Regions from separate parts of the Micromonospora sp. NPDC047740 genome, predicted to be linked through region 2. Evidence: riboswitches for the same ligand, from Rfam matches in the RefSeq annotation. Region 2 holds a riboswitch; the other holds the start of a gene.
The links. Region 2 has a riboswitch for ZMP and ZTP ahead of ACGF4F_RS20600 (metallophosphoesterase family protein). Riboswitches for the same ligand answer to the same signal wherever they lie in the genome.
Positions count from the first base shown of each region.

Region 1: another riboswitch for ZMP and ZTP. It lies ahead of ACGF4F_RS01010 (glycine hydroxymethyltransferase); the one in region 2 lies ahead of ACGF4F_RS20600 (metallophosphoesterase family protein).

Region 1 is NZ_JBIDCT010000001.1:212,354-215,747, reverse strand. It holds gene ACGF4F_RS01020 (S8 family serine peptidase) at 1-275, shown strand, start outside; gene ACGF4F_RS01015 (hemerythrin domain-containing protein) at 393-893, shown strand; ZMP/ZTP riboswitch at 1,097-1,185, shown strand; gene ACGF4F_RS01010 (glycine hydroxymethyltransferase) at 1,204-2,640, shown strand; gene ACGF4F_RS01005 (hypothetical protein) at 2,820-3,071, opposite strand; gene ACGF4F_RS01000 (PLP-dependent aminotransferase family protein) at 3,141-3,394, opposite strand, start outside.
Region 2 is NZ_JBIDCT010000010.1:236,770-240,163, reverse strand. It holds gene ACGF4F_RS20610 (MFS transporter) at 1-242, shown strand, start outside; gene ACGF4F_RS20605 (thymidine kinase) at 330-1,046, shown strand; gene ACGF4F_RS20600 (metallophosphoesterase family protein) at 1,058-1,960, opposite strand; ZMP/ZTP riboswitch at 1,969-2,046, opposite strand; gene ACGF4F_RS20595 (hypothetical protein) at 2,090-2,548, opposite strand; gene ACGF4F_RS20590 (acyl-CoA dehydrogenase family protein) at 2,656-3,394, shown strand, end outside.

The DNA of each region.
Region 1 (3,394 bases), on a different contig from region 2:
GCACCTCGATGTCCGGCCCGCACGCCACCGGTGTCGCGGCGCTGGCGCTGTCGGCGCACCCGGGCATGACCCCGGGCCAGCTGTCCGCGTTCCTGGAGCGTACGGCGGTGGCGCAGTCCTGCCCGGCGGGCGTCTACGACCCGGTGCCGAACTGGCCGGTGCCGATTCCGCCGGCCACGTGGCCGCACAACATCGGCCCGTCGTACTGCTCCGGCGGTGCGCGGAACGGGTTCTACGGCGCCGGCATGGTCGACGCGTTCAACGTGGTCAAGTAACACCCGCACCACCAGCGACGGGGTCCGGCGTTCCCACGCCGGGCCCCGTCCTGCTGTTTGCGCTGTTCCGGGCGGGGGTACCGGGGGCGGCATCCGCCGACTCGAGGAGGTCACCCGGTGTCCACCGATGCCATCGTCCGGCTGAAAGAGGACCACAAGGAGATGCGCCGCCTGTTCAAGGCGTTCCAGGACGCCGAGGAGGGGCCGGCGAGCGAACGGCAGCAGCTGGTCCGGCAGATCATCGAGGCGCTGACCGTGCACACCTACCTGGAGAACGAGGTGATGTACCCGGAGGTCCGCAAGCTGGTGCCCGACGTCGAGGACGACATCCTCGAGTCGTACGAGGAGCACCACGTGGCGGACGTGCTCTGCTTCGAGCTCTTCTCCATGGATGCCGAGGACGAGCGGTACACCGCCAAGACGACGGTGCTGATCGAGAACGTCCTGCACCACGTCCAGGAGGAAGAGGAAGAGTGGTTCCCGAAGGTGCGCGCGGCGCTCGGGCGGAACCAGCTGCAGGAGATCGGCGCGCGCATGATCGAACTGCGCCCGAAGGCGCCGAAGACCCCCACCGCCCCGAAGGCGCTCAAGAAGTCACTGGACGCGGTGACGGCCTGAGCGACCCCCGACGCCACGCGGGACCGGTGGGCCGGGTCCCGCGTCATGATCGCCCCGCCCGCGACGAAGGGCAGCCAGCGTCCAGCCCCACCCCGGCCCGCCAGGGTGAACGCCGATCTCGGCTGCCGGCCGGTGCTGGCCGGCACGAACTGCCCGAGCGGCCGGAGGTGGACCGGGCCGGCCCGGGCGGACCCGGTAGGATCGGCGCGGGCCGTGACTGGCGCGTGGGATGGAGCACCATCGGGGAGCGGTCCCGTCACGAGGACGCACGCCGAGCGCCTGGGCCTTCCGCACGTCATCAGGAGGTCGCATGTCGCTGAACGCCGAATCCACCGCCTTCCGCAGCGCGCTGGAGGTGATCCGCGCCGTCGAGCCGCGGGTGGCGGACGCCATCGGGGCGGAGCTGGCCGACCAGCGCGAGTCGCTCAAGCTCATCGCCAGCGAGAACTACGCCTCCCCCGCCACCCTGCTGGCCATGGGCAACTGGTTCAGCGACAAATACGCCGAGGGCACCGTCGGCCGCCGCTTCTACGCGGGCTGCCAGAACGTGGACACCGTCGAGGCACTCGCCGCCGAGCACGCCCGGGAGCTGTTCGGTGCGGCCCACGCGTACGTGCAGCCGCACTCCGGCATCGACGCCAACCTGGTCGCCTTCTGGGCGATCCTGGCCGACCGCGTGGAGTCCCCGGCCCTGAAGAAGGCCCAGGTACGCCAGGTCAACGAGCTGACCGAGGCGGACTGGTTCGCGCTGCGCCGGGAGCTGGGCAACCAGCGGATGCTCGGCATGTCGCTGGACGCCGGCGGGCACCTGACCCACGGCTTCCGGCCGAACATCTCCGGCAAGATGTTCGACCAGCGCAGCTACGGCACCGACCCGGCCACTGGGCTGGTCGACTACGACAAGGTCGCCGAGGCGGCGCGGGAGTTCAAGCCTCTGATCCTGGTCGCCGGCTACTCGGCGTACCCCCGGAAGGTCAACTTCCGGATCATGCGGGAGATCGCCGACGAGGTCGGCGCCACCTTCATGGTCGACATGGCGCACTTCGCCGGCCTGGTCGCGGGCAAGGTCTTCACCGGCGACTTCGACCCGGTGCCGCACGCGCACATCGTCACCACCACCACCCACAAGTCGCTGCGCGGCCCGCGCGGCGGCATGGTGCTCTGCGGCCCGGAGCTGGCCGACCAGGTCGACCGCGGCTGCCCGATGGTGCTCGGCGGCCCGCTGCCGCACGTGATGGCCGCCAAGGCGGTCGCGCTGGCCGAGGCCCGCCGCCCCGAGTTCGCCGACTACGCGCAGCGCATCGTCGCCAACGCCCAGGCGCTCGCCGAGGGGCTGCTGCGCCGGGGCGCGAAGCTGGTCACCGGCGGCACCGACAACCACCTGGTGCTGATCGACGTCTCCGGGTACGGCCTCACCGGCCGGCAGGCCGAGCAGGCGCTGCTGGACTCGGGCATCGTCACCAACCGCAACGCCGTGCCGCAGGACCCGAACGGCGCCTGGTACACCTCGGGCATCCGGATCGGCACCCCGGCGCTGACCACCCGGGGCCTCGGCACCGCCGAGATGGACGCCACCGCCGAGCTGATCCACACCGTGCTCACCCAGACCACCCCGGGTGCGAACCCGGACGGCACCCCGTCCAAGGCAAAGTACGTGCTCGACGCGGCCCTGGCGGACAAGGTGAGCAAGCAGGCCAGCGAACTGCTCGCCCCCTTCCCCCTCTACCCCGCCATCAACCTCGCCTGACCGACCGCCCCCGCTCCCGACGCCCCGCCCGGCCTCCGGCCGCGCGGGGCGTCGGCACATCCGGCTGGACCACCCGTTGATCATGAGGTTAGCGGCAGCGGAAAACGCTCTCTCCGCTGCGAACCTCATGATCAACGGGGCGGGTCCGTGGGGCGGGTGGGCCGGTGGGCAGGGCTCGGTCAGCGGAGGGGGCGCTTGAGGTGGTAGCGGTGCACCTCGGTGCTGCCCTGGACGTTGTTCACGTCCTCGGCGGCGGAGACCAGCTCCCAGCCTTCCCGGCCGACCCGGTTGAGGTGCCCGATGGCGGTGTCCCCGTACGCCGTCACGTCGGTGCGCGACCCGTCCGGCGCGTACCAGACGAACGTGACGTGGAAATTCCGGCCCTGCCCCTGATAGCGACGGACCAGCAACGCGTACTCCCAGGCAACCATCCGTCCATTATCTACGGTCACTTCCAGCACCGGACGCACGGGGGGTGGCGGACCGGCGACCCTGTGCTGTCAAGCCGGGGCGGCCAGCGCGGCCAGTTCGTCGGTGACCAGGGCGGCGAGCCGGTCCAGGCCCAGGTCGATCTGGTCCGGGGTGACCGCGCTCACCGACAGCCGCAGCGCGTTCACCGTCGCTCCGTCGTCGTAGAAGTGGGCCATCGGGGTCCAGAGCACGCCGTACTCGCGGGCCGAGCGGTGCAGCAGCGCATCGTCCACGCCGAAGGGCACGGTCACCACCACGAAGAAGCCGCCGGCCGGCACGTTCC
Region 2 (3,394 bases):
TCAGCCAGCTCATCCCCGCCGGCAAGGAAGGCGAGTACTACGGCTTCTACGAGATCAGCGACAAGGGCACCAGCTGGCTCGGGCCGCTCGCCTTCGGGCTGGTGTTCCAGCTCACCGCCTCGTACCGGGTGGGCCTGGTCTCCCTGCTGATCTTCTTCGTGCTCGGGTTCGCGCTGCTCGCCGCGGTGCCGATCCGCCGGGCCATCGTCGCCGCCGGCAACACCCCGCCCCGGGTGCTGTAGCCCGGGCCGGACGCGCGGGCCGGGCACGACATCCCGGCCCGCGCACCAGCAAGATCCTCTCGCGTCGATGGACTAGGCTGCCCCGACGTGACCGACAACGCCGCCGCCCCGATCTGCCTGGCCCGGCCCCTCTCCGGCCCCGGCACCGACCGTGCCGGTGGCTGCGCCGCCGCCCGTGGCGGCGACGGGCGGCCGCTGCACGCCGCCGCGCTGAAGTTCTTCTGGGGGCCGATGGACTGCGGCAAGTCCACGATGGCCCTGCAGATGAACTACAACCACGCCCGGCAGGGCCGCCGCGGCCTGGTCACCACCCGCATCGACCGGTCACTCGGCCCGCAGGTCACCACCCGCATCGGCCTGGCGCACGCCGCCATCGAGGTCACCGACGAGCTCGACCTGCGCGATCTGGTCCGCGACGCGCTCGCCGACGGGGTACGCGTCGACTACCTGATCTGCGACGAGGCCTCCTTCTACAACCTGGAGCATGTCGAGCAGATGGCCGAGCTGGTCGACGAGTACGACGTCGACGTGTACGCGTTCGGCCTGGCCACCGACTTCCGCTCCTGCCTCTTCCCGGCCGCGCAGCGGCTGTTCGAACTCGCCGACGAGGTGGCCCGGATCCAGGTCGAGGTGCTCTGCTGGTGCGGCCGGGAAGGGCTGCTCAACGCCCGGGTCGTGCACGGGCGGGTGGTCCGCGAGGGCGAGCAGGTCGTCATCGGCGACACCGTGGACGACGCCGACGTGCGCTACCAGGTGCTCTGCCGCCGGCACTACCGCTCCGGGGACCTCGGCCCGCGCGCCTGAGCGCTCGGCCGTCACTCCGTCGGCACGTCCACGCCCGACACGGCGTCGACGAGGTAGACCTGCTGTCCCGCCCGCGGGTCGCGAGCGTGGAGGGTGTGGCACATCGGCGAGAACGGGCCGCCGAGGTCGACGACCGACGCGCCGGCGCCCGTGACGGCCCGCTCCAGCCGCGGCGGGGCGGTGAGGTCGATGCGGGTGACCACGCCGGGTGTGACCCACACCGGAATGCCGTCCAACGACCCGGACAGCTGCAGGTGGTAGTGCCCGCAGAGAACTGCCCGCACGTCGCCACCGGCAACGGCCGCGGCGAACTGCTCGGCGTTGCGCAGGTTGACCGAGCCCATCAGCGGCGACGAGTGCAGCGCGATCGGCGGGTGGTGCAGCACGACGACCGTGCCCGCCTCGGCGGGCCGGGCCAGCACTGACCGCAGCCAGCGCAATTGCTCGGCACCGACCACGCCGTGCACCGCCCCGGGCACCAGGCTGTCCAGCGTGATCACCCGCAGCCCGCGGATCACGCTCACGGCCGCCCGCTCGTCGGACCCCAGGTCGGCTGGCTCACCCATGTCGGTGCCGTCCGCGGCCAGGTGACCGGTGCCCAGCACCTTCGCGAACGACTCGCGGGTGTCGTGGTTGCCGGGGCAGTAGACGTGCGGGATCCCCCTGTCCCGTGCGAAGTGGCCGACCCTCGCCCGCACGGCGGCACAGCCGGCGACGGACCCGTCGTCGGCGATGTCCCCGCTCACGACCACCAGGTCGATGCCTGGCACGAAACGCGCGTCGTGGAGGATGCGATCGAGGGCGGCCAGGGCATCCACGCCGTCCTCGTCGACGCCGCTCGCCGTGACGTGGGTGTCAGACAGGTGCAGGATCCGATGACGACCGGCCGAGGCGATGGGCATGTGCTTCCTCATCTCGTTGATGAGGGCACCCAGGCGGTCGACGCCCCCGATCCGCACTCCCCGGTGGTGACCCACCTTCGCCAGTCGTGGTGCCGACACCATAGGGCACCGCCGCCCACCGTGTCGTCCCCGGCTGCGGCGTCAGAACGGGTCCCCGCACACCCGCCACTTGCCGTCCTCCTGCACCACCCGCAGGCTGCGCTCCTCGCTGGCGCCGCCGTCGCGGGTCAGCCGCGCCTTCACCGTGGCGCGCGGGATGCCGCGTTCGGTGGCCACCGACACGTCGGTGATCTCGTAGCCGCTGATCTGCGGCGGGGTGCGCACCCAGCTGCCGAAGCCGACCGCGCTCCACCGGCTACGCGCGTCCCGGCACAGCTTCTGGTAAGCCTTGTCGGTGTCTCCCGACGCCACCTCCCGCAGGAACGCGTCGGCGGTGTCCCGGACCGGGCCGTTGGCCTGCAGCATCATCTGCACGTTCCAGACGCCCAGACCGGCCACGCCGATCAGGCACAGGCCCAGTCCGAGGCCGGCCAGCACCAGACCGCTGCGGACCGGCCGGCGGGGCCGGGCCGGCCGGCTCCACGCCTGCTCCTTGCCCATCGGGATCGACCGTATGTGCCCGTTACGTCACCGCGCAGCCACATTGACCCTGTCGCGTCGGTGGCGGCATCGTCTACCGTCGGCCCACACCCCTCGAAGGAGTGAGCATGACCCGCTACGTGCAGCCGGCACCGACCCCCGACGACCCGTACAGCGGGGACCCGCTGCTGCGGTCCTGGCTGGAGCGGCACCTCGGCCCGGCCGGGCACGCCGCCGCGAAGGGCCGGCTGGCCGACCTGGCCGCCGACGTTGTTGGGCCGCTGCGGGCCGCGCACGCCGACGCCGAGGCGCACCCGCCCACCCTGGTCCGGTACGACCCCTGGGGCGCCCGCGTCGACCGGATCGACACCTCGACCGGCTGGCAGGCCCAGCGCGCCGCCGCCGCCCGGCACGCCGTGGTCGCGCTGCCCTATCTGGAGTCCGCGCGGGGCACCTGGGGGGCCGCCGCCCGCGTCGTCCAGCACGCCCTGCTGCACCTGTACGCCCCGGAGTCGGCCACCTTCTCCTGCCCGGTCGCCATGGCCGACGGCGCCGCCGCGCTGCTCAGCCTCCCCGAGGTCGACGGGGCTGTGCGGGAGGCCTGGCTGCCCCGGCTCATCTCCACCGACCCGGACACCGCGATCGTCAGCGGGCAGTGGATGACCGAGTCGCAGGGCGGCTCCGACCTGTCCCGGTCCAGCACCATCGGCCGGCCCGCCGCGGACGGGTCGTGGCGGCTGACCGGGGAGAAATGGTTCTGCTCCGCCGCCGACTCGCCGATGGCGGTGGCTCTGGCCCGGCCCGACGGCGCCGGCCGGGGCAGCCGGGTCCTCGCGCCGTTCCTGGTGCCCCGCTACGCCGCCGACT